DNA from 2 places in the Paenibacillus sp. NPDC058174 genome. Region 1 is predicted to be linked to the other one. Evidence: riboswitches for the same ligand, from Rfam matches in the RefSeq annotation. Region 1 holds a riboswitch; the other holds the start of a gene.
The links. A riboswitch is a leader RNA that binds a small molecule or an ion and turns the genes downstream of it on or off. The one in region 1 is predicted to bind cyclic di-AMP.

Region 1 (15,527 bases):
TGCAGAGGTTGTAAAAGCCTGCCGCGAAGCGGTTGGTCCTGATTTTCCAATCATATTCCGGATTTCCCAATGGAAATCGGGCTTTTACGATGCGAAGCTTGCGGCCGATCCCGAGCAGCTGAATCAGCTCTTGCAGCCCCTCGTTGATGCTGGCGTCGATATTTTCCACTGCTCCACCCGCCGCTTCTGGGTTGCTGAATTTGAAGGATCCGATCTGAATTTCGCGGGCTGGGTGAAAAAACTGACCGGCAAACCTACAATCACAGTCGGCTCCGTCGGTCTCGACAATGACTTTATTAGTGCCTTCATGGGCAATGATGCAGGAACGAAAGATATTGACGAGCTGACCGATCGGCTGGAGCAAGGACAATTCGATCTTGTTGCCGTCGGCCGTGCTTTGCTCGTCGATCCAGCTTGGGCAGCCAAAGTTCGTGAAGGACGTTTCGACGAGCTCGTACCGTTCACGCCTGCCTCGCTTGGCACACTCAGCTAACGCTTCTCATTCCTGGAAAGCGGCTGCTCCCTATTGACGGGGCAGCCGCTTTTTTTCGTTTTTTACAAATATTGAAACTGGCCTTTGCCCAAATATGGCGGAACTATGATCAAAATATGAATTTTCTTTGAACATCGTTCATATAATATGTTATAGTGTATATAAGAAAGCACTTACAAGTTAATGGGAGTGTTGATTATGACAACCAAAACAGCAACAGTAAGCAGCATCCAACCATCTTCTCTGGCAGCCGTGAAGCGTCTGGTCTCGTTGATGACCGCCTTCGCATGGACCGCATTGTCGATTGGCGTTCTGTTGTGTCTCATAAAGCTCGGCCATTTCAGTGAAGAGAACGTTTTGCTGATGCTTGGCATCGGCTTCCTCGTAGGCAGCGTGTTCATCTTTGTAATCGGTACGGCGATCGGACTCGTGCATGCGAGAATGAGTGCTGCTCTAGCCGAGAAGGAACAACAGTCGCCGCCAGAATAACGTTTCATTGCAGCTCGGCTCCCGTCCAACAACGGGGGCCGTTTTGTTTTTTATGGAAGGCGCCATTAGTGGACAAGCAGATGAACGAGCGGCTCTTGACATTGCAGCCCGAAGACGTCCCCCAAATGGCTGAAACCCCCATTTTCCAGCATAAAAAAGGACGGTTTTTCCTTTTGTGAAATAGCTATGAACGAGCGGTGTCGAACTCGTGAACTTTCTATTACAGAAAAAAGACGAATTGTTGACGTAATTGTTAAGGCAGCAGTTATTCCAACGGAGTTCTGGTAATGTTAAAACCAAGAGTAAACCTGAGGAGTTGAATGAACTTGAAACCGAAAATTCGTCTTTTGACCTTTGCGCTCATCATGCTGATGGCCGTTCTGTTGACGGGCTGCAGCGAGCAAATGATCGTGCTGGATCCGAAAGGACCGATCGGCGAATCACAGAAAGACTTGATTTACCTGTCCGTCATTCTTTGCGCGATCGTACTCGTTCCGGTACTGCTGCTGACTGCCTTCATCATATGGCGCTATCGCGACCGGAAAGACAGTAAAGCTGCCTACCAGCCAAATTGGGAGCACAGCACGAAGCTGGAAACGATCTGGTGGGGTATTCCAATTATCATCATCGCCATCCTGGGCGTCATTACGGTGAAATATACGTACGAACTGGAGCCTTCCAAGCCGCTTGTCTCCGATAAGGCGCCGCTGGTTATCGAAGCGACGTCACTGGATTGGAAATGGCTGTTCACGTATCCGGAAGAAGGCATTTCCACTGTAAACTACATTCAAATTCCGCAAGATCGTCCGATCCAATTCAAAGTAACGGCTGACCAAGCGATGAACTCGTTCTGGATTCCACAGCTGGGCGGACAAATCTATGCCATGTCCGGCATGGCGATGACGCTGCATCTGCAAGCGGATGAACCGGGCTTGTATTACGGCTCTGGCGCTAACTTTACTGGCGAGCTGTTTGCCAAAATGACCTTTGATGTCAAAGCGACTTCGGATGAAGAATATGATGCGTGGGTAAAAGAAGTAAAAAGCAATTATCCGGCTCTGACAGAAGACGGCTTCAAGAAGCTGACTGAAAAAGGAGCCTCCAATCAGCAATTCTTCTCTTCCTTCCCTGAAGGACTGTTCGACCGTGTAGTGAAGCAATACATCGGCAAAGGCGGCACCGGGCACCATCACGGCGGCGGCAGCACGGAAGCCGAAGCTTCGAAAGATGATGCGAAAGCAACTGAGCATCAGCATCACGAAAGCGCAGATCACGGAGCTGTGGAGACAGCATCCAGTGAGCATGCGGGACACTAAGATATAATGAAAGGAGAGGCCACATGTTTCAGAATTTTATCGACTTTATGCTAAATGACTTTTTCGTCACAGGCGATCCGCTGATTCTCGGCGCACAAGTCTCGATTGCACTTGCTTCGGTCGCTGTCGTGTTCGTCCTTACTTATTTCAAAAAATGGCGCTGGCTATGGACAGAATGGCTGACGACTGTCGATCATAAGAAGATCGGCATTATGTACATCATCGCCTCCATTCTGATGCTGTTCCGCGGGGGCGTTGACGCCCTGCTGATCCGGACGCAGCTTGCGCTGCCGAATCTGGAATTCCTACACGCGGATCACTATAACGCCATCTTTACTACGCACGGCGTCATCATGATCTTGTTTATGGCGATGCCTCTTATGTTCGGTTTATTCAATATCGTCGTACCGCTCCAGATCGGCGCGCGCGACGTTGCATACCCGTTCTTGAACTCTTTGAGCTTCTGGCTGTTCTTCTTTGGCGCCATGCTGTTCAACGTATCGTTCGTAATCGGCGGTTCGCCGGATGCGGGCTGGCTGGCTTATCCGCCGCTCTCGGAGCTCTCGGGCAGTCCGGGCGTAGGCCAGGATTTCTACATCTGGGGTATTCAGATTTCCGGTATCGGCTCTCTGGCGTCCGGCATCAACTTTGTCGTGACGATTCTGAAAATGCGTGCACCTGGCATGAAGCTGATGCAAATGCCGATGTTCACTTGGTCGGTTCTGTCGTCTTCCGTAACGATCATGTTCGCATTCCCGATTCTGACCGTTACTTTGTTCCTGCTCTTCATTGACCGCTATCTCGGGGCGCACTTCTTCACGCTTGACGGCGGGGGCAACCCGATGATGTATATTAACTTGATATGGATGTGGGGTCACCCCGAGGTCTATATCGTTATATTGCCGGCCTTCGGTATATTCTCCGAGATCGTGTCGACCTTCTCGAAGAAAAGACTGTTCGGCTACAAATCAATGGTATTCGCGCTTATGTCGATCAGCTTCTTCTCGTTCTTCACATGGGCCCACCACTTCTTCACAATGGGCTCCGGCGCTAACGTCAATGCGTTCTTCGCTGTGACGACGATGCTGATTGCAATACCGACAGGGGTAAAAATATTCAACTGGCTGTTCACGATGTTCCGGGGGCGGATTACGTTCTCGCAGCCGATGCTGTGGACGATCGCCTTTATCCCATGCTTTATCGTCGGCGGGATGACGGGCGTTATGCTCTCCGTTGCACCAGCTGACTTCCAGTTCCATAACAGCTACTTCCTGATTGCCCACTTCCACCAAGTGCTGATCGGCGGCGTCGTATTCGGTTACTTCGCAGGCCTGTACTACTGGTGGCCGAAAATGTTCGGCTTCAAGCTGCATGACGGTATTGGCAAATGGGTGTTCTGGCTGTGGAATATCGGTTTCTATGTCTGCTTCATGCCGCAATACGCGCTAGGCCTGATGGGCATGACGCGCCGTTTCAACGAATACAACTTCGACATGGGCTGGCAGCCGCTTAACGTCGTATCGACTATCGGCGGTTTCATTATGGGTCTTGCCTTCCTGTTTCAAGTATGGCAAATTGCGCACAGCATCAAGTTCTTCAAGAAAGAGAAAAGCGGGGACGCTTGGGATGGCCGCACACTGGAATGGTCGATTCCATCGCCTGCTCCAATGTACAACTTCGCACGCGTACCGGTTGTTACGAGCCAGGACGAATGGTGGGAGGAGAAACAGCGTTTGGCGAATGGCGGCAAACCAAAACCGCTTGCACCGCTGGAACCGATCCACATGCCGAAAAACTCGGCGATTCCGTTCATCATGTCAGTCTTCTTCTTTATCGCGGGCTTTGGCTTCGTATGGGGCTGGACTTGGATGATTGTACCAGGACTACTCGGCGTAGCCATCTGCATGATCGCTCGTTCGTTCAGCTACGACACCGACTACTATATCCCTGTCGATGAGATCGAACGGACAGAAGCAGCTGCGTTAAAGGGGGCTAACTAAATGGCACACACGGCAACATCTTCGCATGACAAGGACCATGGCCACGGTCATGACGGCCATGATCATCACGATCATGAATCAATCAAAGTATTCGGCTTCTGGCTGTTTCTCATAACCGACGTTATTCTATTCGGCACCCTGTTCGCCACCTTTGCCGTGCTCCGCTTGAGCACGGACGGCGGACCAACGCCGGATGAAATGTTCAAGATGCCTGGCGTTATCGCCGAGACATTCATCTTGCTTACGAGCAGCTTTACCAGCGGTATCGCCGTTCTCCAGATGCACAGGGGGAACAAGAAGGGCCTTATCGGCTGGCTGGCTGTAACTGCACTGCTGGGTGCATCGTTTATTTTCCTCGAAGTTTACGAGTTCATCGAGCTGGTACATGAGGGCGTAACGATCGGCACTAGCGCTTATTGGTCCGCTTTCTTTACGCTAGTCGGCACACACGGACTTCACGTATCGGTCGGCTTGATCTGGATGGTTGGCTTGATGATTCAGCTGGCAAGACGCGGCATTACGCCGGTCACGCAGCGTAAAGTAAACATTATCAGCTTGTATTGGCACTTTCTTGACGTCGTATGGATCTTCGTCCTTACGGTTGTCTACCTGATGGGGGTGATGTAGGGTGAGCAACCACGATCACAACGCACATGGTGATGCGAATGCGCACGGCTCGATGAAGTCCTACGTCATCGGCTTCGTGCTCTCGATTATTCTTACAATACTGCCGCTCGTCATTGTTCTGAACGATCTGATGAGCAAGACAGCGACGATCATCTTCATCCTGATCATGGCGGCGCTGCAATTTGTAGTTCAGCTGTTCTTCTTCATGCATATCCGTGATGAGAAGAAACCGCGCTTCAATATGATCGCGCTCATATTCGGCTTAGTCATTCTCCTTACGGTCGTAGCCGGCTCCATCTGGATCATGGCTTACAACGTAGTTGGCTAATATGAGTATTAAAAAACCGGAAGCCCTCTCTCGAATCATCGTTGAGATGGGCAGCCGGTTTTTTTTGCGCTATGCAAGGACTAGACGATTTCTCCATTTCCCTTCCCATATGCTATGATATTTAATGGACAACCTATTGCGGTCAGGAGGCCTATTAACGAATGAAACGGAACTACATGAAATTAACTTTTGCTTTGGTTACAGCGCTGGTTCTGCTGGTAACGGCAGGCTGCGGCGGGGGCAGCAAGACTCCGCAAAACGAAGGACAAGGTGCGCAAGCACCAGAAGAAACAAAAGCACCGGCACCAACAGCCACCACATCAACGGATGACGCGAAAAATCCGATTGTAACGATCGAAATGGACAGCGGTGACAAAATTACGGTCGAGCTGTTTCCTAAAGTAGCGCCTAATACGGTGAACAACTTCATCTCGCTCGTACAGAAAGGCTTTTATGACGGCCTAATCTTCCACCGCGTTATCCCAGGCTTTATGATTCAGGGCGGTGATCCGGAAGGCACTGGCATGGGCGGCCCTGATTATGGCATTAAAGGCGAATTTACATCGAACGGCTTCCAGAACGACTTGAAGCATACACGCGGCGTCATCTCGATGGCTCGTTCGAATATGCCGAACTCCGCTGGCTCCCAGTTTTTCATTATGGCGGTCGACTACCCTTCCCTTGACGGCGAGTACGCCGCTTTTGGACAAGTGCTGGAAGGCATGGAGACGGTTGATGCAATCGTAGCGCAAAAAACCGGCGAAAACGATCGTCCGCTTAGCCCGATGGCGATGAAAAAAGTAACGGTCGACACGCAGGGTGTCACTTATCCAGAACCGGAGACGGTCGCGAAGTAATACACCATATGCACACGAAAAAGAGAGAGCCGATGGCAGTGACTGCCGTTCGACTCTCTCTTCGTTTAGATTAGAGCCCCCGCTCCTCCACTTCAATACCCTGTGGCAAAATGAGCGTGAGCTTGGGATGATACGACTCCGATACGATGCCCCTGTTCTTCTGTTGAAAGCTTCCAATCATCACATACATCGTGCTTCCGACCATATCAGTACTAATAATTGACTCCGGATGCTTCATCGGCTCTACCGCCCAATATTGCACCTGACCTAATAGCCGCACATCGGCAACCTCAGCTTTATCTAACTGCACCTGCTCGAAGGATTGAACGACGATTTTCTTCACTGTGTCCGGCACCTTAACAGCCTCTGTCTTGACGACGGCAGTCCGCTCCGTAATTTGCAGAGACTGGCGAAACTCCCCCAGCAGGCCCGACGAGGTCAACGATACCATTGCAACGGCTCCAACTCCAAGAACCGCTACAAAAAACACGCTCATCCAATCATAACGCATGACCGTCCGCTCCGTGCCTGCCAGCCAAAGGTACAGCAGCAGCTCTACGCCCAGCAATATAAAGACAAGCGGCGCAACCCAAAGCAGCAAATTAACAGAATCTGCTCCATTCCAGATGGAGACAGCAACCGCTGCTCCTAGAAGCAGCAGTGTCACTCCCATAGATAAGGAGCCTACACGCCAGGCCTTCATGGACGCTCCTCCTTATCCCATTCCGGAAGACGGGGAGGTGCTTCAGAGGGAGTATTGCCTGAGCCAGCTCTGAAGCTTCCGCCAAACACCAGCCGCAGTCCTGCTGCAATCATCACAAATGCAACGAGCGCCGTCGGCAGGTTATACTTGAGCTTCATAAACTCCCGGTAGACCGATGGCCAGGTTTGGGAGATATACGTACCCATGACTTGATCGAACAAATAGTAGGCGCCCAGCACGAGCAAGGCAAGGCCAATCCACTTCTGATAAGGAGCCAGTTGTGCGACTACCGCCTGATCCTTCAATTGGTCGCGCTCATAGCGCGACATCTGCTGCAGCGCATCAAAGAAAGCGAAAAACCAGAACAGCGGCATCAGGAAGAGGAAGATCGACAGCCGCAAGGAGTCCATTAAGAAGATCGAGATCAGAAAACCGCCCATAATTTGCAGGCCGCGCTTTTGCAGCCCCAAGTACAAGTGGCCTGCGCCGGGAAACAGCGCCAGCGTCGCTGCCAGCACTTTATTTTTCCGGCCGGAGCCGATATGCTCCTCCAATTCCTCGAAGAAAGGCCTGTCATCGATCGTCTCGCCGCGATGCTTGCGCTGCAGCTGCTGCACCGCATCGAACAGCGTATAAATCCAAATGACTGGCAGCGCCAGCAGAAAAACGAGGAAGCTACCCGTATTCGTAACAATACTGATAAAAATCGTGATCGCTAACAAACCTGCAAAAGCAACCAGAAACGCTAAGCCTCTCTGCAGCATCCCCATCGCCATATGACCAACGCCCGGTACGAAGGAAAGCAGGATCGTTTGCGTTTTTTCCCGCTTCTGCTCGTAAGCGTATTGACTAGCCTCCCAACCTGGGCCCATACCCGGATCAATGCCATAGGGAGATGCCGGCCGCTGCTGTCCCGCTCCATTGAGCAGAGAGACAATCATATCGATCATATTGATGATCCAACTCGCAGCGGCGATGAACACCAGAATGACCGCTTCACCATTCAAAGAGCCGTTTATGCCCAGAAGAAAAATAATACCCAGCAAACCGAAAAAACTGCCTCCATATAAAACGAACCGGACAAACCTTCCCAGATAGGCATGTCCAAAGCCCGGGAAGAAAGATAAGAAGAAAGCCGTCAATGGGCTTTTATTTCCTTGCATTGCTTAATCATCTCCTTTTCGTACAACCAAAATTTATTTAAACCGGCTTTTCTCAATCCCCTTCAGCCAGCCCAACGTTTGATCTACCATCCGGTCCGACCAGGAGCCGTCTTCCCGTTCTTCCTCTGCAATCGGGACAATAACCGGTTCCTGCCCGGCCTCCAGCATGACCCTCGTATGCTCATCCATCGCCATCATGCGCTCCGCTACACCGTTAAACGTACCCGTACCAAGCAGCAGCAGCGTAATAGCGGCCGCAGCCCCGAAATGAACGGCCGGATGCTGGAGCCACGTACGGCGCCGGTAGGGCTTTTCCTGAACGATACGCGGAGGGAACAACAGACGGCTTAATTTCCGCCCCATTTGATCCATATCCGGCATATCCGATACATCTGCGCCGTTTGCAGCCGTGACCGTTTGCGCAGCCTCTACCGCTGTCATGAGCAGCTCCAGACAAACGTCGCACTGCGCCATATGGGCTTCTACCTGCTCACGCTCCGTTTCGGGCAGCACGTCGCCGACATAGAGATGCATCGTCGTGCTGTCTGCATGCCATTCCTGTTGCTGATGCCTTTGCTGCTGCAGCTTAGGCTGCTCAGCCTGCCTTTTATTCTCCAATTCGCCCGGATCATTGCCTGTCCCGCTCATTCGAAGTCCTCCTTCCGCCAGTTCCGCTTAATCCAATTCCTCGCCCGGTAAAGCCTTGATTCAACGCTTTTTCGTTCCAGCCCCGTATCGGCAGCAATCTCCTCGTACGATTTGTTCTCCATATAATAAGCCGTTACAACCTCACGATAATTGTCCGGCAATTGCTGAACCTGCTCTCTTACCTGCCGCCTTCCTTCTCGCTCAATAGCAGCTTCCTCCGCGGCAATTCCTGTGTTCGCTGCCAGCAAATTCGCCTTTTGCCCGTCCAAGTCCTCTAGCGGCTGTTCCGGCTTGCGTGCTTTGCTGCGATTCCAATCGATCGCGCGGTTGACTGCAATGCGGGTCATCCATGTTTTGAAGCCATTCATTCGGCATTCCGGGAGGGAGCGATAGATGAGCATCAGCACTTCCTGCGTCACATCCTCCGCATCATGCGGCGAACGAACGATTGCATACACTGTTCGATATAAGTATGGACCATACGTATGTACTAAGGATTGAAACGCCGCAGGCCCGCCGTTTTGTACGGCTTTGATCCATGCCTCGTCCTGAATCTCGCTCTCCTCCCTTCCCGAATACTATAGACGCAGGGAAATGCTCCAAACCCTGCACTTTATCCAAAACTTTTTTTCAAGTGTACAAAAAAAAGACCGGGTTGCGAGATTACTTCAGCATAAACGCCGTTAAGTAATCCCGTCACCCGGTTCTTTATTCCATCAATAGGCTAGTCCAATGGATTTGCCCGCATTGGCATCAGACGCCACCGAAGTCAGCAGAAAATGTGCGACATCGGCACGCGATATCGATTTGCCGCCTCTTGGCACACCGCTGTCCGTCTGACGGTAAATGCCTGTCAACGGCTCATCCGTCAGCTGCATGGGACGCGCCACCGTCCACTCCAGGCCGCTTTCAAGCAGCAGCTCATATGAGTGAAGATGATCCGCCAGCACATGCCGAAGCACACGGTTCACTACATAACCGCTCAAGCCCTTCAGCTCGCCATGAATACCAGCTGAAGCGACATAAGCGACCTTCGCGACGCCATGCTCCTTCATGCCTTCAATAATGTTGTACATCACATCGGACATGAGCGTCGTCTCGCCAAGCCCTTGGCTGCCGACACAACAAATAACGGCGTCCTGTCCGGCGATCTCCCGCTTTACGTAACCGAGATGGAGCGCATCGCCCGTCACGACGGTTAATCCGGGATGATGACCGATAACAAGCCGCTTCGGTTCACGAACGTAAGCAGTCACCTGATGCCCCGCATCGAGCGCTTGGCGAATGACTTTCCGTCCGATCCCGCCGCTGGCTCCGAAGACGACAAGCTTCATTACAGGCTCTCAGGAGCGAGCGCCTGCTTGAGCTCATCAGAGGAGTGGTTCCACCACTCTTCGTTATGCTCGGTGAGCAGCTTGCGCAGCGCTGCCTTCTCCTCTGCACCAAGCTCTTCCAGCTTGATCTTGCGTTTCAGCGCAGCATCCAGCTTGTTGACGTGGTCAGGGAGGATCTTCCACCCGCGGCGTGCCTCCTTGTCAATCAGCATCTCACAGGCGGTAACGCCGGCATATTTCGTGCCTTCGTCGTCGCGTTCCACCGCCACCCATACAACCCAGCATGTTCTGCCGTTTGGCGTGTTGGCTTTGTCCGGGCTGAATTTGATGCCCTTCTCTACCTTGCTCTTGGCATGCATCGCTCCGTCATCGATATAAGCGACACCCTCGTCAATAATAACGCATGATACTTGGCTCAAATCGATTGTGCCCGCGCCAAAGCCTCTATGTGGTTTGTTGCTCACTACGTTGAGCGACAATGATTTCTTTTCCTTCTTCTCCGGTTGTTGTTCCGGCTGTCCTTGCTGTTCAGTCATGGCTTTTCCACCTTCCCCGTACAATAATTACATTTTAGCTAATAATCCGTGAAAAGCCAACATATACATGCTGTAGATGCTTGTCAACGGGAGGGAAACGTTCAATGACTCCACGCCATGTCAAACGTTTATTGCTATTCACGCTCACCGCCGTCCTGCTCGGCCTGTCGATCCAGCAGGGCTTCGGCCACGCTTGGCAATCCCAATATACGTACGCGCTCGCCCCTGCCGCCAAAGCTGTGCCGCAATCTGTTCCGACATCGGCCAAGCCTGCTGCCGCTGTTCCTGCCGCTCCTGCCGCGCCTGATGCTCCCGAAGCCAAGCCGCAGGCGCTTAGCAAGAGAGTCGTCGAGTACCACATCAACGTCGCGCTGCAGAACGACGCACGCTCCTTATACGGCGAACAGACGGTGACTTGGACCAATCCGGGCAAAAAAACGGTGTCCGAGCTCTATTTTCACCTGTACCCGAACGCTTTCCTTAATGACAAGACAACGTTTATGAAGGAATCGAAGGGCAAGCTCCGGGAGGACAAGGCAACCTCGGCCAGCCAGGGCTACATGAAGCTGAATGCTCTGGAGACGATGGAGGGCGAAAGCCTGCTGCCGCGTCTTCATTATGTCCAGCCTGATGACGGCAACACCGACGATTTTACACTGGCCAAGCTTAAGCTGCCCGTCCCGGTCGCACCGGGCAAGTCGGTAACGCTCTCCATGAGCTTTGAAGTCAAGCTGCCTGAAGTGTTCGCGCGAATGGGCTACTCCGGCTCATTCGTCATGGCCGGACAGTGGTTCCCGAAGCTGGCTGTCTATGAGACGGCTGGTATGCGCGGCCGAACCTCCGAAGGATGGAACATCCATCAATACCACGGCAACTCGGAATTTTACAGCGATTTCGGCATCTATTCCGTCAACATTCAAGTACCGGAGTCTTATACGGTGGCCGGAACCGGATTCCAGACCAAAGCGCCGGTCAGCAACGGAAAAGGCGAGCATGTGTACCAGTTTTACGCCGATGATGTCCATGACTTCGCCTGGGCTGCTTCTCCCGACTTTGTCTATGTAGAGGACACGCTCTCCGGTACCGGAATCCCCGGCGTGCGCATTAAGCTGTACCTCGATCCGGCGCATGAAGCGTTCAAAGACCGGTATATGCATGCGGCCAAGTCAGCGCTGACCAAGTATGCGCAATGGTACGGAGATTATCCGTACTCGACCTTATCGCTCATCGTACCTCCGAAGGGCGCCAACGGAGCTGGAGGCATGGAGTATCCGACACTCGTTACCGCATTCGCCGCAGAGAACGACAATCCCGGCTACAGCCTGGAGAGGACCGTCGTTCACGAGATTGGCCATCAATATTGGTACGGCATGGTCGCCTCCAACGAGTTCGAGGAAGCATGGCTTGACGAAGGCTTTACCTCCTACGCCGAAGACAAGGTGATGGAGAGCGAGTATGGCGTCATACCGAATTTGCCGCTTGAAGCCAGCTACATGACGAATCCGGCACCGCTCAAGCAGCCTTCATGGGCGTACGACAGTCATAATCACTACGCAGAGAACGTCTATATGCGGGCCAAGCTAGTACTGGCCGGCATCGAGAACCAGATCGGCACCCGTATGATGCAGAAAGTCATGCGGACCTACTTCCAGAAGTATAAGTTCAAGCATCCTTCCAGCGGCGACTTCCAACGGGTCGTTGAGCAAGTGACGAAGCAGAAATGGCATGATTACTTCAATCAATTTGTGTACCACAATCAAATGGCCGACTTTTCCATCGAAGCTGTGCAGGTTCGTCCGGTCGAGCAGGACGGGAAGCCGATGTTCGAATCCTCGGTGCTGGTGAAGAAGAACGGCGGCAATATCGGTTCAGTTCCGATTGTCATGCAGTTCAAGGACGGTACGAGCATGACCAAAGAATGGGATGCACAGGATTCGCATATCCAGTACAAAGTCGTCCATGACTCTCCGCTCGCTTGGGCAGCCGTCGATTCGGAGTACCGCAACGTGCTCGACAACAAGCATATCAACAACTTCATGCTTGCCGAGCTGCCGGAGACGAAGCGCACGCGCTGGAATCTCAGCATTGCCAAATTAATCGAAGGGCTGCTCGGAACGCTGAGCTGGTAGGAGGGATATTCCTTGAAAATGCATATGAAACAAGGCTGGCGGCTGACAGTCAAACACATGAATATTATCATTCTATTGTTTCTGTACCAGCTGTTATGGGGCTTCTTCCTTTACCGGTTCGTCGATTCGGTCGTTACGCCGCTTCTGCGGCGTTTTCCCGGCGATGCACTGCCCCCTTCGGCAGTCCGGCTCTTTTTTAGCGAAGCACAGTTCCAATTGATGAAAACCGACCTTATTCATCCTTATTTATGGATGCTTGGCGGGTTATTCCTGGCCCGCATGCTGCTTACGCCGCTGTTCAATGCCGGGTTGTTCTACTCTCTGCACCACGCAACCGACGAGAGCGGCACGAAATTCATTGAAGGCATCCGCAGCACCTGGAAGCCGGTTATGCTGCTCTATTGGATCAAGACGCTTCTTGCCTTGGCACCGGCATGGTGGCTTCTGCCGGCCTGGCTCCAAGCGCTGCTGAAAAGCGGCACGATGGGCAGCCTGCTGCAAACTGTATTGCCAGGAGCCGCTGCATGGCTGCTGTGGAGCGCGCTGCTCCATCTGCTGTTTCTCTCGATGCAGCTCGGAGCCGCTTCCGGCAGCGGGGTGTTCAATTCCCTCTGGCACGCGTTGCGCCATATCGCTCCCTATACCGGGGTCTCGCTGCTCATGTGGGCGATTGGCATCGGCATCGCGCTTTGCGTCACTAGCGTTTCCTTAATCTGGGCCGGCTTGTTTGCGTTAATTCTTCATCAAGGCTATCATCTCATTCGGACGATGATGAAAGTATGGACCATTTGCGCACAATACGATTGTTTGCAGTCGAGGACGCAAGGATAACATCGAATAGACAGCAAATATGCAAGCGTCGGGGTAGTCCCCGGCGCTTTTTTGGGCTTTTGGCAGCTTGTCAACGCCTGTCTGACTGCTCTATTATAAAAATTAGAAGTATTAGAATTGAAGCTTCACTTTTATCTCTGTCGAATGCCGTCTATGCTTGTCCTTCCCTTGCCATTACTGGCTTTGGCAACTCCGATTTCCCGCCGCGTTCTGTGCTTGTACCCACTTACATGAGAGCACTCTCTTCGATTGCTCCACATATTCTCTCTTCTTCACACATAGTAAATGTAAATAGTTATTGATTTTTTAATCGTCGTACCCCATAAAAGCACATAATCAGTCAATGAAATTAATGAAAACGCGTGTTTTTGGCAAAAGGTTACATGAGAATTATTAGAATTTGCCAGTTGGAGGAGGAGATTTGCGAAAAAAAACGAATATTTCCCAAGTACATAAAAAGCTTGCCTAATTCCTTGTACTGGAAACGGGGGAACCACTCTGGGTGAATTGATTTCGACGTCTGCACCGGCCGCGCCGGGTAAGCACGGACGCCTGAGAAATCATAGGGATCCTTCAACCGAACCCCACAGCTAACCTCGTCGGCATCGGAAGGGGCTTTACCGTTTTGAAAAAGGTTACTGCAATGCTAGCTGGACTCCTGTTACTGCTCGCTTTTCAAGCAGGCAGCGTATTCGCGGATTCCAAAATGGACGGCATTATCGATGATGTTATCGGTACGCCATATCTGATGGGCGGCACGTCCACGAAAGGCTTTGATTGCTCAGGATTCACATCCTATGTATTTGAGAAAATGGGAATTGAGCTTGCTCGCACTTCCGGTTCTCAAGCACAAATGGGTAAAAAGGTTGCGAAGAGCGACCTGAATGCTGGCGATCTCGTATTCTTCAATACGAATGGCAAAAGCATTTCTCATGTCGGCATCTATGTCGGCGATGGAAAGTTTGCCCACTCTTCGTCCAGCAGAGGCGTTACAATTAGTAAACTTAGTGACTCCTATTATGAGTCTCGTTATGTAACCGCTCGTCGTGTTATGGATGCGACTACTTCTGAGAAATATGCTGACGAACAATAGAGCCCGCTTACGCGGCTTCATCCTGTGAAGCGCGTCGGAAGGTCTCACTAACAAAGCCGCAAGCCGTGTGTCCTCTGGACAGTACGACTTGCGGCTTTGTTGTTCTATTGTTAGCTTGTTGAAGTCACGGTCGAGATCGCTGTACTACACGTCTCCCCAGAAAATCTCGGTTTGGTAGTCGAAGCTCACCCGGCCGTTCACATTCGTACGTTCGAAGAGCTGTCCCAGCTCCTCCTTCAGACGGTCATGGTTAGGCTCTCCCTTTGCCGGAACGTAGGAGGAAGAAAGTGCTCTGCCGAGCAGCTCCTCGCGGTCCAGCAACTGGCCGTTCGTAAATGCCGCTTCACGCATACCGTTCTCACGGAAGAACGCTCGCAGCTGATCCGCTGAAATGTTCTTGTGGGTCATTTGCTTATAGTCGGTGCTGTAGAGCCGCAGCAGCTCCTCATAGCCTTCCAGGAATGGCGTGCCGCTCGTAAGCCGGGAATTCCATATCAGTACTGCTTTGCCGCCAGGCTTCAATATGCGGCGAAACTCGGCTTGGGCTGCCGGCCGGTCAAACCAATGGAAGGATTGCGCGCATACGATAAAATCAACCGAATGCTCCGGCAAGCCCGTCGTCTCCGCAGCGGCAGGAACGGAGCGGTAGTTCGGCAGCTCACCTAGCTCCTTGTCGGCTGCTTCCCGCATCGCTTGGTTAGGCTCTACCGCAATCACCTCGCTGCCGCGCTCCAGCAGCAGCTTGGAGAAGATCCCCGTGCCGGCTCCAAGATCAGCGATTCTCGAGTTGGCCTTGAGACCCACATCAGAGTACAGATAGTCGAGCGCTTCAACCGGATAACCCGGACGATACTTCACGTAATTTTCTACCCGATTCGAAAATCTCTCTTTGCTATTGCTGCTTCCCATTCGCTTCACGCTCCCATTCGATAAATTCCAACCTATTGCCGAAGGGATCATGGGCGTAAAAACGTTCCGCC
Region 2 (15,527 bases), on a different contig from region 1:
CGGCAGAAATACGAATCAGACCGTCAGAGATGCCGAGCGCCTCCCGCCGTTCCTTCGGAATGGATGCATGCGTCATCCGGGCGGGAATCGAGATCAGGCTTTCCACAGCGCCAAGACTTTCAGCAAGTGTAAAATAGCGCAGCTTGCGAATGACGTCAGCCGCCTTCTTCCCGCTTCCGACGTCAAATGCGATCATTCCGCCGAAGCCGCGGGCTTGCCGCCTCGCAAGCTCATGCTGGGGATGGCTTTCCAGACCCGGATAATGAATCGCCCTGACAGCCGGATGAGCGGACAGCATAGCTGCAAGCTCCTTCGCATTCCGCTCATGAGCCTCCATTCGCAAGCCTAACGTCTTCATCCCTCGCAGCAGCAGCCAAGAGTCTTGAGGACCAAGCACGCCGCCTGTCGCATTTTGAATAAAATGAAGTCGTTCACCCAGCCCGCTATCATTAACAACAGCGAGTCCGGCGACCACATCGCTATGCCCGCCCAAATATTTGGTTGCCGAATGGACGACGATATCCGCGCCAAGCGGAATCGGATTTTGCCAGTAAGGCGTGCTGAACGTATTATCGACAATCAGCAGAAGCCCGCGGGCTTTCGCCCACGCGGCCACGGCAGCGATATCCGTTAATTTGAGCAGCGGATTGGTCGGTGTCTCCAGCAGCAGCGCCTTGGTATGAGGCCGAACCGCCTCCTCCAGCGCATTCAGATTTGCGGTATCGACGAAGCTCGCTTCGATGCCAAGCCGATTGGTTACTTTGGTCGCAATCCGGTACGTACCGCCATATACATCATCGTTCACCAGCAGATGATCGCCGCTGCTGAGCAGCATCAGCACCGCCGTAATCGCCGCCATCCCCGATGCAAAGGCGAACCCTCTCTCGCCATCCTCCAAATCACGGATCAGCGCCTCCAGCGCATGGCGGGTCGGATTGCCGGTTCGGGAATATTCGTAGCCTTTATGCACGCCGATCTCTTCCTGCTCGTACGTGCTCGTTTGATAGATAGGAACGCTGACTGCGCCGGTATGAGGATCGCCAAAGATGCCGCCGTGAATTAGCTCTGTCCGCTTTCTCATTCCGATCCTCCTTCATATATTTTTTTACTCAAATAACGGTCGCTGCCATCCGGGAATATCGTGACAATCCGGCTGCCAGGCTTCGCACTCTCCGCCTCCAGCAGAGCGGCTTGCATCGCAGCGCCGGAAGAGCTGCCCACAAGCAGCCCCTCCAGCAGAGCAAGCTCCTTTACCCGCAGAAAGGCATCCTCGTCCGAAATGGTGCGTACCTCGTCGAAATACGACGTATCCATGAAAGGCCCCAGCTTCTCGACGCCGATGCCTTCGGTTTTATGAGGGCCCGGCTTGCCGCCGCCAAGTATTGATCCTTCCGGCTCAACAATGACTGTTCGAATCTGCGGGTCTTGATCCTTGAAATACACGGCCGAGCCCATAAAGGTGCCGCCGGAACCGGCCCCAGCCACGAAGATATCCAATTGTCCGTTCAAATCCCGCCAAATCTCCGGGGCCAGCGTCTCATAGTACGTTGACGGATTTGCCGGATTGGAGAACTGAGCCGGCGAGTAACCGCCAGGGATTTCTGCGGTTAACTGCTCTGCTTTCCGGATCGCGCCAAGTATGCCTTGTTCCGTAGGCGTGTTGACGACAACAGCTCCCAGCGCCTTCATCAGCTGCTGCTTCTCGGTGCTGAATTTCTCGGGTACGACGAAAATAACAGAGACGCCCCGGCCGATTGCCGCCAGCGCCAGGCCGATGCCTGTATTGCCCGCTGTCGGCTCAATAACCGTCCCGCCCGGTTTAAGGCTGCCGTTATGAAAAGCTTGCTCCAGCAGCTGCAGGCCAAGACGATCCTTAACGCTGCCGCCAGGATTCAGAAACTCCAGCTTGGCGAACAGCCTTACATTATTAGGCAGCGGATAGCGGGTAAGCTCGAGGAGCGGCGTGTTGCCGACGATTTGCTGGACATTGCGGTAGTATGCCATTGGACAGCTCCTCCATTAACCGTTTTTCGTCGCGTCGATCAGCCACACATAGCGGTTAAGCCTATTGAAGGTTACGCTGAAGCCATTGCGCTCCAGCATCGCTTGCAGCGCCTCAATCGTCGTATAGTATTCCGTCTGCAGATCGTAGAGCAGGTTGTTATAGCCGGCCTCCCGGGCTGATGCATGAATAAGCTCACGTTCACCAGCATCGCGGTAGACGGTGTCTGCAAATACGATTTTTCCGCCGCTGCTCAGAAGCTTGCCATAAAGCGAAATCGCCGCTTCCTTTTCCTCATCGGTCAGATGGTGAAACGCATACGTGCTGACAATTGAATCAACAGGCTCGCTGATGGATGGAAATTGAATAAAATCCCCGTCCAGCAGCGTAAAGGCAAGGCCCCGCTTGGCGATTTGGCTGCGCATGCCGGATGACGGCTCCACTCCGTACACTACCCTGCCGAGTGCAATTAGCTTTTCCGTTAAATTGCCGGTTCCGACGCCGAATTCGACGACTGTTCCATGACTGCGGGAAGCAACCGTCTGCAAAATATGATCATAATGCTCAAATACCTCGCGATACTGCTCGTCATGCCCCGCCACCGTCTGATCGTAATCTTCCGACCAATTATCGAATAACTCGATAAACTCTCTGCCCATCGGCCATCCGAGCTCCTTTCGGGTTCGTTTTCGCAAGCTCGGCTCGCTCAGTCCGCTTCGCCGCGATATGCAATCGGGATGCTTGCATTATCGTATGCCGGGTAATACGCCTTGGTGAGACCAAGCCGAACGGGCTTTATGGGCAGTTGTACCGTGCTTTCTCCGGTGTTTTCCTTCTATAGATAGAGACCGCCTTCTTCTAGCGGGATCAGCCTTTCACATTCGATGCCGCCGACTTGCCGCCAAGCCTCTCCGCCAACTGTAAATTCAGCTTTAGAACATTGACTCGAAGCTCTCCGAATAGCCCCAGCGAGCGCCCCTCTGTATTGGCTTCCACCAGCAGCTTCAATTCGGCTTCATCCAAGCCGGTCAGCTTGCTGATTCGCGGAATTTGCACGGCTGCCGATTGCGGTGTAATATGCGGATCGAGTCCCGATCCTGAATTGGTGATTAGCGCAATCGGCAATTGTTCGACGGGAACATCGGGATTATCCGTCTTCCATTGTGAAATAGAAGCTTTCGTCCGGTCCAGCAGAGCCGGATTCGATGGCGCGTAGTTGTTCGAGCCTGAACCAGCCGCATTATAATCAATGCTTGAGACTCTGCCTTGAAAATATTTCGGATCCTTAAACGGCTGGCCGATTAAGGCAGATCCGACAATTTGCCCGTTTCCATCCCTCACCAGACTGCCGCCAGCCTCCTCAGGAAAGAGCAGCTGGGCTGCTCCTGTACTGACAAGCGGATAAATCATTCCGCATAATACGATAAATACGAGGCTTGACCGCAAAGCCTGCCACATGATAGAACCGCCAGACTTTGATTCATTATTAGCAGCTGCTGGCAATGCATCGGTACGCATATAACAATCATCCTTTCTATTTTTACGTTACACCCAGATATGCACGACAAGGTCAATCAGTTTAATGCCGATAAATGGCGCGATCATACCGCCCAGTCCGTAGATGAGCAAATTGCGGCCCAGTAGGCGGGAGCCGCTCATCGGCTTATAGGCGACACCTTTCATCGCCAACGGAATCAGAAGCGGTATAATGATTGCGTTGAAAATCAACGCCGACAATATAGCCGAATACGGCGAGCCCAGCTTCATCACGTTCAACGCGTTCATTTGCGGAATAACAATCATGAACATCGCCGGAATGATTGCGAAGTATTTCGCAATATCGTTAGCGATGCTAAAGGTCGTCAATGCGCCTCGCGTCATCAGCAGTTGTTTGCCGATGGCGACCACCTCAATGATCTTGGACGGATCGGAATCCAGATCCACCATATTGGCCGCCTCTTTAGCAGCAGCCGTGCCGCTGTTCATGGCAATGCCAACATCTGCCTGAGCCAGCGCCGGCGCATCATTCGTGCCGTCGCCGGTCATCGCAACCAGCTTGCCCTCCGCTTGCTCCCTGCGGATCACCTTGATTTTATCCTCCGGCGTACTTTCAGCAATAAAGCCGTCTACCCCGGCTTCCCGGGCGATAGTCGCAGCCGTAAGCGGATTGTCACCGGTACACATAATCGTCTTGATCCCCATGCGCCGCAGTTGTTCGAATCTGTCCCTCATTCCGGGCTTGACGGTATCCTTCAAATAAATAAGCCCAACGATCTCTTTATCTACAGCAACAGCGAGCGGTGTACCTCCGGCTGATGCGATGGCTTCGACTTTTCGGGATAAATCTTCGGGAACCGTTCCGCCTTGCGACAGCACCCAGCCGCGCACGGCATCCACTGCGCCTTTGCGCACCTGCCGCCCGTCCGGCAAGTCGATGCCGCTCATCCTTGTCTCCGCCCGGAACGGAATAAACTCGCCTTTCTCCGCCCCAAGCGTATCGAATGAAAACCCGTTGCGTTTCATATAGTCGAGTACAGAACGTCCCTCCGGCGTTTCGTCCTTCCATGAGCTAATAGCGGCCCATTGGAACAGCTCCTCGCTGTTCACCTGACTGCCTGCCGTCACGAACTCGCTGGCCATCCGATTGCCGAAGGTGATCGTTCCTGTCTTATCCAAAATCATTGTATTGATATCGCCGGCTGTTTCCACCGCTTTCCCCGACATGGCCAGTACATTGTACTGCGCGACCCGGTCCATTCCGGCTATTCCGATTGCTGACAACAGGCCGCCAATCGTTGTCGGAATGAGACAGACGAGCAACGCAATCAGCACCGGCACTTCAAGCTCGATGCCGACGAAGCTGGCAATCGGCTCCAGCGTAACGACGACGATTAGAAAAATAAGCGTCAGGCTGGTCAGGAGCGTGCCAAGCGCAATTTCATTTGGCGTTTTTTGCCGTTTGGCTCCTTCCACCAGCAAAATCATCCGATCGATAAACGATTCCCCAGGCTCGCTGATCACTCTGATTTTGATCCAGTCGCTAACAACCCGCGTCCCTCCCGTTACCGAACTGAAATCGCCGCCCGCCTCTTTAATAACGGGTGCCGATTCGCCTGTAATCGCTGATTCATCCACGGAAGCGGTGCCCTCGACCACTTCCCCGTCGCAAGGAATCATCTCGCCTTGCGACGCGATGACCAAGTCGCCCCTGTGCAGCTCCGTGGATTTTATGACGTGAATGCCGCTGCCCTCGGCCAGCTTATTTGCCATCACTTGCTGCTTCGTCTTCTTGAGGGAGTCAGCTTGCGCTTTACCCCGGCCTTCCGCCAAAGCTTCCGCAAAATTCGCAAATAAAACGGTAAACAGCAAAATTAAAAATACGGTCAAATTAAAGCCTATACGATCTCTGGAATGGAAGTAGTCCGGAAATACTGTCATTAGCAAGACGATAACGGTGCAAATCTCTACGACGAACATGACCGGATTTTTCAGCATCGTAACCGGATTGAGTTTAAGCAAGCTTTCCTTCAAAGCACGCTGAACGGCATCTGCCGTCAGTAATCGTTTCTGTCGGTTATTCGTCATCATTGTATCCACCTCATCCGTTAACGGATTGTTAAATACTCGGCAATGGGTCCAAGTGCGACCGCCGGCATAAAAGTTAAAGCGCCAATTAACAATACCGTGCCGACCAGCAAGCCTGTGAACAAGGCATTGTCGGTCCGAAATGTCCCAAGCGTATCCGGTACAGGCTTCTTGCGCAGCAGTGATCCCGCCACAGCCAGCATCGCGATAATCGAAATATAGCGGCCAAGCAGCATGACCAGCCCCGTACTTATATTCCAGAACGTTGTATTATCGCTAAGGCCTTCGAAGCCTGAGCCGTTGTTTGCCGCCGAAGATGCGTATTCATACAGCACCTGGCTAATTCCATGAAAGCCCGGATTCGTAATGCCTGCCTGGCCGGCGCCAGTCATTAGAGCAAGCGCCGTCGGAGCCAATATGACGAAAGGATGGGCCAGTATGGCGACGGCAATCAGCTTCACTTCTCTGGGCTCGATTTTCCTCCCCAAAAACTCCGGTGTCCGTCCCACCATCAAGCCGCATAGGAAAACCGCAAGAATGGCGTACATCAGCATATTGATTAACCCCACGCCCTTGCCGCCAAAAATGACATTGAGCATCATTTCCGCCATCGGAACGAGGCCTCCAATTGGCGTCAGCGTATCATGCATGTTGTTGACCGATCCGGTCGTTGCGGCTGTTGTTACAGCTGTAAACAAGGCCGACCCTGCAATGCCAAACCGGACCTCCTTGCCTTCCATACTGCCCTGAGACGCATCGATGCCAAGACTGTTAAAGATGGGATTGCCGGCTTTCTCTGCGGTGTAGACTGTCGTTAAACAAATGAGAAACAGCACCATCATCGCCGAGAAAATGACCCAGCCTTGCTTTTTGCTCCTGGCAAATCGGCCAAACGTATAAGGCAGCGCGGCCGGCAATGCCCACATGGACAAAATCTCGATCACGTTAGTCAGCGGATTCGGATTCTCGAACGGATGCGCCGAGTTGACGCCGAAAAACCCGCCGCCATTTGTACCCAAATGCTTGATTGATTCCAGCGAGGCGACCGGCCCGATCGCGATCTGCTGAGACGCTCCCTCCAGCGTCTTAACGGTCAGCGTCGGCTCAAGCGTCTGCGGAACTTGCAGCGCAACCAGCACCAGCGTAATAACGAAGGATGCCGGCAGCAAAATACGCGTATGCGCTTTGACGAAATCCTCGAAAAAATGTCCGATCGTTCTGCCTCTGCTCGTTAATCCGCGAATGAACGCAATCGCGACTGAAAAGCCGGTTGCCGCCGATGTAAACATCATCATCATGATGACAGCCATTTGCGAAAAGTAAGAAAGCGCGCTTTCGCCGCTGTAATGCTGCAGATTCGTATTGGTTATAAAACTGATTACCGTATTAAATGTTAACGTGGGCTCCATTCCGTCCATCCCGTTAGGATTAAACGGAAGCAGCCGCTGAAGCCGCAGCAGCAAGTAGCCTGCCGCCGTCAGAGCCGCGTTGGTCACGATAAAACTGAACGCATACTTTTTCCAGCTCATGCCGTCCCGGTTTTTCAGCCCGATCAGCTTATAAAGCAGCCGTTCAAACGGCCCAAACAGCTTATCCGTCCAATTGGCTTCATTCGAAAATACGTGATATACATAAGTGCCTAGCGGTTTGACTAATGCGATAAGAATCACGACCACGACCGCTATTTGAACAATTTCCATCGATATGGCCTCCTAGGCTAAAACTTCTCGGGATTCAACAAAGCATAAACAAGGTACAGGAACATCAGCAGAGTAACAATGGCAATAAGAATCACCTTCCCTCTCCTCCTTTGCCGTCGACCGTTCCAGCGCACCAAGCCAGAAAACCTGCCAGCATAGCGAACACGCCCAGCAGCAGTACAACCATATAGAAATCCATCATGAATATAGCCTCCTGTCCTATAAGTCTGGCGCTTGTTCCGCAAAAGAAAGCAAAAAACCGACCTCTTCCCCTTGCGTGTAAACAATCCCATCCGCTCCAAGCGCTTTATAGATCGCCTTCGGATGCCAGTGAGTCGTAATTACGCAAATATGGGCACTGGCCCAATGGGACCTGCAATATCTTAAATAGCGGCAGCTTAGCGGAAGACTGCTTTCGAAAATATATACTTTTGCAATCGGCAGCTCCGGGATACTCCACGCTCTGGCGGTTGTTCGAACCCTCAGAACCTTGACTAGAGATGTATCTACGACCTCCGTTATACGTTTTGCCTCCAGCTTGCTGTTGGTCAACACGATGAAAGGAAGCTGACGGTAGAGCAGCTGACGAATAAAATTAACGCTAATTTCGTTAAAACCGGCTACCGCGATCGTTTCCATTTTCTAAAAATGCCTCCTGTTTATGAAATCGCAAGGAAAAAAGGCAACAAAAAAGAAGCCGGCAGGGAGCAGAGGTGCTCACCCGCGGCTTCTTAAGAACATCGCTTGGACAGCGCAAACGGCATACATCCTTCCGCCTTCATTAGGCGCTAAAGGGTATGCTGGATTTACGCGGCCAACAAGCCATGACAAAGTCATCGCGTTGATTGTCGCCTCTCTCAACTATAAGCTTACGAGGTTAGCTGTCGGATTCGGGCAGTGAGAGTTGCCCTACATCAGCCGAAGTCCATGGCTTTCGGTCGATGATTCACCCCTGCAACGCCGTCCTCCGACTCTCACATCGGATCGCAGCGCCGCGATAAACGGGAAATTCCAGAATACTGGAGTTATCCCGCTGTGGTTCCCCCGCTTCCCGTTGCAATGAACGGGAACTCAGCAAGTGCAGCATTGGAAACAAATTACGTAACCATGAATCGAATCATACTCCCAGCCAATATTTGTGTAAAGCGATAGCGGGTGCAAATAGGTTGAAAATTCGAGGGAAAAGGATAGGTTATAACGCTTACATAATGTTACTTCTTGAAAATAATCGATTTATCTCGTTCTTTCTCTCCTTTTCAAAAACTAGACGCTAGGGATAACATAGTGGCTCCCGTCACTGATCAACCTGCTTTTAATTGCATGCGATTACGGAAGCCATAATGAGAATTTCAAAGAAAGAAGCGTATTTTACGAGGATAATGGCAGGTATATTGGCAATTTGCCGAAAAGAAGGGCAATATCGCCCGTCTGTTATTTTACAACGTGACGATTCCGGTTTAATATGAACGCCATGCCAGAACATGGCTCATACATCTATCGCTGAATTCTGATCGGACAGAAACGGGGGAACCAACGCTTGCGTTCATCGTCATAAGATGCGATGATCGTAGGGCACGGGGTGAATCGGACGAAAGCGCAATGCGCACGTCTGTAGGGAAGCTCTCTATCCCGAATCCGTCAGCTAACTCCGTAAGCGAAATCAAGGAGAGAATTGCAAAATGATAACTGTAGTATACAAAGGAACGGAACCGCTGCCCGACATTCAGCAGCTGCCGTCAACATTAAAAGTGCTTCACATCGAGTTGTTTATCATCCCGGCTGAATCCGGTTATCGCGCCTATATGCGCTTATCAACTAATATCGGCATCGGGTGGGGCGAGCTATTCATTCAGCAGAAGGAGCAGCCTGCGGACTGGAACGCTTGGTGCTCTTCTGCACCTCACTATATGGGCTGGGTCAACCTGCATACCGCTGCAGGCTCTCCCCGTTCGGAGAACGTCAGAAATCCCGAGCTGCGCAGTCTCTTCGATGACGCTGTACGCCAAGTATGCCGCGGCCAGTCCCATCCTGAATCACATCAGCCTTCACAGGCCGGATATGCCGAGCTATTCCGTCAATCGGTCTTTTATTTGTCCTTATACTAGCTGTCCCCCTAGTCTGGATCATAGATGAAGCCGCCTCACGAAAATGCGAGGCGGCTTCATCTGTAAATGATGCGATTCTATTTAGCTGATGCCTTTGCTTCAATAAAGTAATAAAATCCGGTCGTCTTAATCCCCCGAGCCTCCGCATGCTTATCGAACTGCGTCTGAATAGCTTTGAAGCATGTTTCCCTTACATATTGCGAGAAACTGTCGCTTTGACCAAAACATAACAACGCCAAAATATCCTCAGCCGCAGGCAGCCATACCAGCTCCTTCAACACCGTCATTCGGATGTCAGTAAGTCCGCTAACCGCCAGCCGCTCTTGAATGCGATCCAGCGTAGGCGTACCTGGTGCAGGTCCGGCGAATAAGCCGGGAAACACCTCCCCCAATTCACCGCCTTCTCCATTACCGTCGCCCGGATGGAGCATAATTAGCGAGCCTCCAGGCCGGACAACCCGATTCCCTTCCTCATACCAGCTTGTTGGTCCCTTCTTTGTGTAAGCAACGTCGAAATAATGATCAGGAAACGGAAGCCCCTGCTTGGTTGAGCCTACTACATACCGGACATTAGCGCTTCGATACCGTTCGTTGGCTGTCCGAATAAAGCCTTCTGTCATATCGTAACCGGTGACCTCCACCGCTTGCTCCGACCAGCGGTTCGTGTACTCACCATGCCCGCAGCCGACATCAAGTACTCTGCCATGTACGGCAGAAGCGAGTTTTTCAGTCAAGACCGTCTCCGCCGCCTGCCCCTCCACATTCGCCGTCCATGGGTATTCATACTTTCCAGTCCTTACTGCCAACTGTTTACACCAGGGCATGCTTTGCCCGCTTACAAAATCAGGATGAACCGATAAATCGGGAAACATAGACTTCCTCCTCTATTGGATATCAATCTCGTAAAGATGCAGAGCTACTATTATACAGGTAAAATTTTCCCATTTGTATGGATTTTGAAATAAAATAAAAGAAAACGAACGATTTTCAGAAAAATGGCCAAATAGAGTAAATAGCGATAAAGGAGGGAGTTATTTGTGGCGGTTACAACGATATCTGAGCTTGTCGGCTTGGCGCTGAACGGACAGGAGGAAGCCTTCGAACAGCTTTATAACGAAACGGTCAACGAAGTGTACCGCACTTTATACTATTTGAGCGGCAGCCATACCGATGCCGAGGATATTGCGCAAAATGTATATTTGGAGCTTTATCGAAATTTGGACAAATACGATCATTCCCGCAGCTTGCAGGGCTGGCTGTATGGCATTACGATTCGTCAGCTTCACGCCCATAGGAGGAGAAGATGGAAGGAATACCGGAAGGAGCAAAAGCAGCGAGAGCAGCATACAACACCGCTTGCAGCTTACAATGATGTCTCTGTTGGCGAAGCGCAAGATGATTCCGTCATGGATGAATTGCACAATCTTCCCGTGAAGCTGAAGGAAGTGCTTGTGCTTCGTTACATCAACGACTTGTCGCAGCAGGAAATTGCCGATGCGCTGGCTATTCCGGTCGGGACGGTCAAGTCCAGATTAAATCAGGCGCTTGTGCAAATGAGAAAAAAATTGGAGGGGAAATCGATATGAATCATTTCGAAAATGTTGGCGAGGAAGCTTGGATCAATCGGATGAAATCGAAGGCGGAAACTATACTGCCTCCAGCTCAATTGAAGCGTAAAATTATGGAGCAAATCGAAATGCGCAACGGCAACGGCGAGGTCCTGGCATCCGTACGCGTCGACACCTTCCAGCCCGATGATCCGATGGATGCCATCATCCAGCAATTGAAGCCAGGTATGGGAAAAGCGATTTATATCGCTGCTCAGGGCGATCGTACCGTCAGCCAGCAAACAAACTATGCAGCTGTCCTCTGGCCTCATAGCTTGGAGCAGCTGTTCGAGGAGGCTGCACCATGGAATCCTCCACTGCCAGTCGAAGCTGAAATTCGCCGCATTGAAGTCTATTACGGCTTCGATGATGTAACGGAAGAAGAAATTGAAGAAATGATAGCCGAAAGTGAGCAGCAAAGTAAGCCCGTCGTCGTTCGCGATCTTCGTCCAAATAAGAATATAGTCGGGGCAAGACTGCTGTATGATCAAGCGGACAGAAACTTTGAATGCCGCTTGTTCGGAACGACAAAAAGCCGGATCCATGTGCCCGATATGGAACAGCAAACGATCGAGCGTTTGCTCATCCATGGCCAGGAGGCCGTTTACTTGCAAAACGACGAGGTGCGGCAGCTAATCTGGGCAATGGAAGTTCCCCAGACTTCAAGAGCTGTGCAATATGAACTGCGGGCTGAACATAGCGATCGCGAATGGCTGCTTCACATCGCCAACACGATTCCATTTGCCTAACGGAACTATTAATAAATCATGCTATCCGCTTGCTGCGGCACCATTTGAGTAAACAAAATGTAAAAGTGCATGTTGTTTTCGCTCAAAAGCTCCAAAACAGCATTCAAAATGCAAAAGTGCAGTTGAAATCGCTCCATTTCACCTAATCGGGGCTTTTTGGGCCAATCAAACTGCACTTTTACATTTTGATGCTTAAAATCTCCGAAAACACGGCCTCCAACCTGCACTTTTACATTTTGATTCGTTGCAACCGGCATCAACCTCGAAATTGTTCCTATGACGGCCAGTTGCATACCCTGGGATGAGCGGAGTGTTTTGAGCTCGGGATGACTTTTCGCAGATTCTATCCATTACTCAGCGCAATGCGATGAGGACAATGGAATCAAGAACGGCAGCTCGAGCCAAAACGCGCAGCGATTCCCGCACAGCCAACTCACACGGTTCCTTGACCGTCTGTGCTTACCTGGAATGAGCGGAGCGTTTTGAGCTCGGGATGACTTTTCGCAGATTCAATTCATCACTCAGCGCATTGCGATGAGGACAATGGAATCAAGAACGGCAGCTCGAGCCAAAACGCACAGTGATTCCCGCACAGCCAACTCACACGGTTCCTTGACGGTCGGCTACATACCCTAGGATGCGCGAAGCGTTTTGAGCTCGGGATGACTTTTCGCAGCTTCAATCCATCACTCAGCGCAATGCGGTGAGGACTATGGAATCAAGAACGGCAGCTCGAGCCAAAACGCACAGCAATTCCCCGCACAGCCCCACATTATCCCTCGCTCTCAGCCGGCTTAATCAAGCTCAGCGCAGTGTCTATGGCACTCGCAACGAATGAACGATCCGGCCGGGATTTCAAAAAAACCGTAAGCCCGATCAACTGAATGATCAGCGACTGAGCGGTCTGCTTGGCGTTTACAGTCTCATCCAGCTCCCCTGATCGTATGCCGCGCTCAATCGTCTCCTGAAAAATAACGGACAAGTACATCTGGTGCTCCCGCGTCAAAATTTCGAACTTCTCATCATGGGGCGAAAGCTCGACCATCGTATTGATGCAGAAGCATCCCCTGCTCGGAGCTTGCTCATAAGCTTCATCCGCCAAGCTTTCAAAAAACGTGCGAAACGCTGCCCTTACCGACGTATGCTTCTGAAGACTAGCCCGAATGGATGCAGCATGATTTTGCGTATATTTGCGAAATGCCATTTCGAACAGCTGTTTTTTATCTCCAAATGCGGAATATAAGCTCGGCCGTTGAATGCCCATACTGGAAGTCAGGTCAGTAAGGGAAGTTGCCTCATAGCCCTTCTCCCAAAACTGCTGCATTGCGGCAGTCAGCGCCTTCTCCTCGTCAAATTCCCGTGGACGTACCATTCCCATCCCTCTTTTCATACTGAAAGGTATATATAAATACTACGAATAAGCACGTTCATTGTCAAACAGTTGACATGAGATCATTATGCGCTATATATTTATCGAATAGTTGTTATGTACCAATCAGTATAAAAATAGGAGGTTTTCCTTAGCATGCTCGAAAAACCCGCGCAATCAAGTGCCGAACCGGTGTCTGCTGTATCCGGATTCACTGCCTTTTTATTCGCTGTAGCTGCCGGCTTGTCCGTAGCTAGTATTTATTATGCACAGCCATTGCTGGACACGATGTCGAACGAGTTCAGCCTTGCGCCTTCATCCATGGGTATCGTAATCACCGCTACGCAAATCTGCTATGCGCTAGGTTTGCTGCTGCTTGTTCCGCTAGGCGACAAGCTGGATCGGCGCAAGCTGATCTCCGGGCAAATGCTCTTGTCCGTTGCGGCTCTGCTCGCCGTCGGTCTCGCGCCCAACGCAGCCTTCTTATTTGCTGGCGTCGCAGCCGTCGGTCTGCTTGCGGTTGTCACGCAGACGCTCGTTGCGTTTGCTGCCAGCTTAGCTTCTCCCGTTGAACGCGGACGTGTAGTTGGAATTGTGACAAGCGGCATCGTCATCGGGATATTGCTTGCCAGAACATTTGCCGGCACCTTGACAGACCTAGCAGGCTGGCGTGCCGTCTATCTCGTATCCGCATTGCTTACACTTATTATGGCAGTGACTCTGTTCCGGATATTGCCCAATAGCGAGCAAGTACGTCAACAGGAAGCATTGCCTTATTGGCGGCTTATCCATTCGGTGCTGCTGCTATTCGTGCAAGAAAAGGTGCTGCGCATCCGCGCTGCATTGGCCTTCTTTATTTTCAGTGCGTTCAGCATTTTATGGACTTCTCTTGTGCTTCCGCTGAGCAGTCCGCCGCTTTCACTCTCCCATACGGCAATCGGCGCGTTTGGTCTGGCCGGGGCGGCAGGCGCACTTGCAGCTGCGCGAGCCGGACGCCTTGCAGACAGCGGGCATGGCCAGTGGACAACCGGAGTTGCACTAAGTCTGCTGCTCGTTTCCTGGCTGCCGATCAGTTTCGCCGTTCAATCACTTTTCGCACTTGTGGCAGGCATAATCTTGCTCGATCTTGCCGTTCAAGCCGTCCACGTTACGAATCAAAGCATGATTCTGTCCATTCGGCCGGAAGCACGCAGCAGGCTGACTGCAGGTTATATGATTTTCTATTCGATAGGCAGCGCGACAGGCTCCATCGCTTCGACCCTTGTATACGGAAGTTTCGGATGGCACGGCGTTTGCTGGCTTGGCGCAGCTGTCAGCGGCATGGCTCTTCTATTCTGGGGCGTTACTCTTCGCCATACGAGCGGCAGAAAGATATAAACTATACAATAGAGGGGTTTCGTCTAGAATGTAGAAATGATTACTAAAAATTGGAGGTGTCTTTTATGCCAGATCGCTATAAAACCAACATTCATGCCGTTCAATCTCTGAAAGACTACAAATTCAGCGGATTGGATGCTTCTCTGGTCGGCGCCGTTAAATCAGCAGCAGACTATTATCGCATCGATGTTTCTACCGCATGGCTGTATGGCATAACAGGCAACGCTTTTCTGCATATTTTGGACGAAAACTTGAAAGAACCAAACGGCGGTGAGGTAGAACCTGATGTTTTTCGGCTAGTACGAAATATTGGAATCGATATTCAAGGTCTTCATCAATATGCCAACGGTGAGCATTTGCTGCAGCTTCAGAAGGAGATGTGGGAAAAGGCGAAACTCGCCATCCATGCCGGAAAGCCTGTCTTCGCCAAAAATCTGGACATTAACAATCAGACTTCCCTCATTACCGCTTATGATGAAGCCGGCTACTATACCGATTCGTGGCATACCGGAGAAAAGCTCGCAGAAAACGTCATCCCATGGACTGATCTGGGTTTTGGCCGCTGCACCTGCATAAATTGTGTCCAATCCCGGGATAAAGCAGAAATCTCTCCCCTTCCTGTAGACAGACTGATTTCTTTGCACTGGGCAACGTCTGCTCCGGCTGCCGATCCCTATATTGCATTCAAGGAAACGTTGGCGTACGCCATCCGCTTAAATAATGAGGAGCAATACACCACGGCCGGGAAAACATACACCGTTGGCCATAAGGCTTATCAGAAATGGCTGGCCTCCTTGAAAGCAGGCGAAGTGGACGCCTATTACTTCAGCTTGTTCATAGAAGTATTAGGGGAAGCCAGACGTTATGCAGTGCAATTTCTGACTGAAGCGCAAGAAAAGCTTCCGGCATTAGATCCCTCATTGCTCGATGACAGCATCGCCATCTACAACCAAATTGCTGCGAATTATTCGATACTAGAGACTATGTATCCTTACTCTGAGCCTCCCGTACGCGAACTGAAGGAAAAAGAGCG

Region 2: another riboswitch for cyclic di-AMP. It lies ahead of ACFVVF_RS10970 (hypothetical protein); the one in region 1 lies ahead of ACFVVF_RS26960 (C40 family peptidase).

Annotation. Positions count from the first base shown of each region.
Region 1 covers NZ_JBHVUY010000010.1:69,794-85,320, reverse strand. Annotated here, with positions in the region: gene ACFVVF_RS27035 (NADH:flavin oxidoreductase) at 1-493, shown strand, start outside; gene ACFVVF_RS27030 (hypothetical protein) at 692-982, shown strand; gene cyoA (ubiquinol oxidase subunit II) at 1,303-2,298, shown strand; gene ACFVVF_RS27020 (cbb3-type cytochrome c oxidase subunit I) at 2,322-4,298, shown strand; gene cyoC (cytochrome o ubiquinol oxidase subunit III) at 4,299-4,925, shown strand; gene cyoD (cytochrome o ubiquinol oxidase subunit IV) at 4,978-5,253, shown strand; gene ACFVVF_RS27005 (peptidylprolyl isomerase) at 5,415-6,110, shown strand; gene ACFVVF_RS27000 (hypothetical protein) at 6,181-6,813, opposite strand; gene ACFVVF_RS26995 (hypothetical protein) at 6,810-7,976, opposite strand; gene ACFVVF_RS26990 (zf-HC2 domain-containing protein) at 8,010-8,624, opposite strand; gene ACFVVF_RS26985 (sigma-70 family RNA polymerase sigma factor) at 8,621-9,082, opposite strand; gene ACFVVF_RS26980 (NAD(P)-dependent oxidoreductase) at 9,341-9,958, opposite strand; gene ACFVVF_RS26975 (YwhD family protein) at 9,958-10,494, opposite strand; gene ACFVVF_RS26970 (M1 family metallopeptidase) at 10,599-12,623, shown strand; gene ACFVVF_RS26965 (hypothetical protein) at 12,642-13,454, shown strand; cyclic di-AMP (ydaO/yuaA leader) riboswitch at 13,907-14,074, shown strand; gene ACFVVF_RS26960 (C40 family peptidase) at 14,080-14,547, shown strand; gene ACFVVF_RS26955 (class I SAM-dependent methyltransferase) at 14,692-15,456, opposite strand; gene ACFVVF_RS26950 (VOC family protein) at 15,440-15,527, opposite strand, start outside.
Region 2 covers NZ_JBHVUY010000001.1:2,461,657-2,477,183, forward strand. Annotated here, with positions in the region: gene ACFVVF_RS10930 (bifunctional cystathionine gamma-lyase/homocysteine desulfhydrase) at 1-1,081, opposite strand, end outside; gene ACFVVF_RS10935 (PLP-dependent cysteine synthase family protein) at 1,078-2,004, opposite strand; gene ACFVVF_RS10940 (class I SAM-dependent DNA methyltransferase) at 2,020-2,661, opposite strand; gene kdpC (potassium-transporting ATPase subunit KdpC) at 2,870-3,520, opposite strand; gene kdpB (potassium-transporting ATPase subunit KdpB) at 3,548-5,587, opposite strand; gene kdpA (potassium-transporting ATPase subunit KdpA) at 5,608-7,287, opposite strand; gene kdpF (K(+)-transporting ATPase subunit F) at 7,305-7,421, opposite strand; gene ACFVVF_RS10965 (hypothetical protein) at 7,507-7,926, opposite strand; cyclic di-AMP (ydaO/yuaA leader) riboswitch at 8,139-8,374, opposite strand; cyclic di-AMP (ydaO/yuaA leader) riboswitch at 8,776-8,959, shown strand; gene ACFVVF_RS10970 (hypothetical protein) at 8,967-9,392, shown strand; gene ACFVVF_RS10975 (class I SAM-dependent methyltransferase) at 9,470-10,264, opposite strand; gene ACFVVF_RS10980 (RNA polymerase sigma factor) at 10,430-10,978, shown strand; gene ACFVVF_RS10985 (hypothetical protein) at 10,975-11,748, shown strand; gene ACFVVF_RS10990 (hypothetical protein) at 11,757-12,005, opposite strand; gene ACFVVF_RS10995 (TetR/AcrR family transcriptional regulator) at 12,521-13,120, opposite strand; gene ACFVVF_RS11000 (MFS transporter) at 13,274-14,494, shown strand; gene ACFVVF_RS11005 (hypothetical protein) at 14,560-15,527, shown strand, end outside.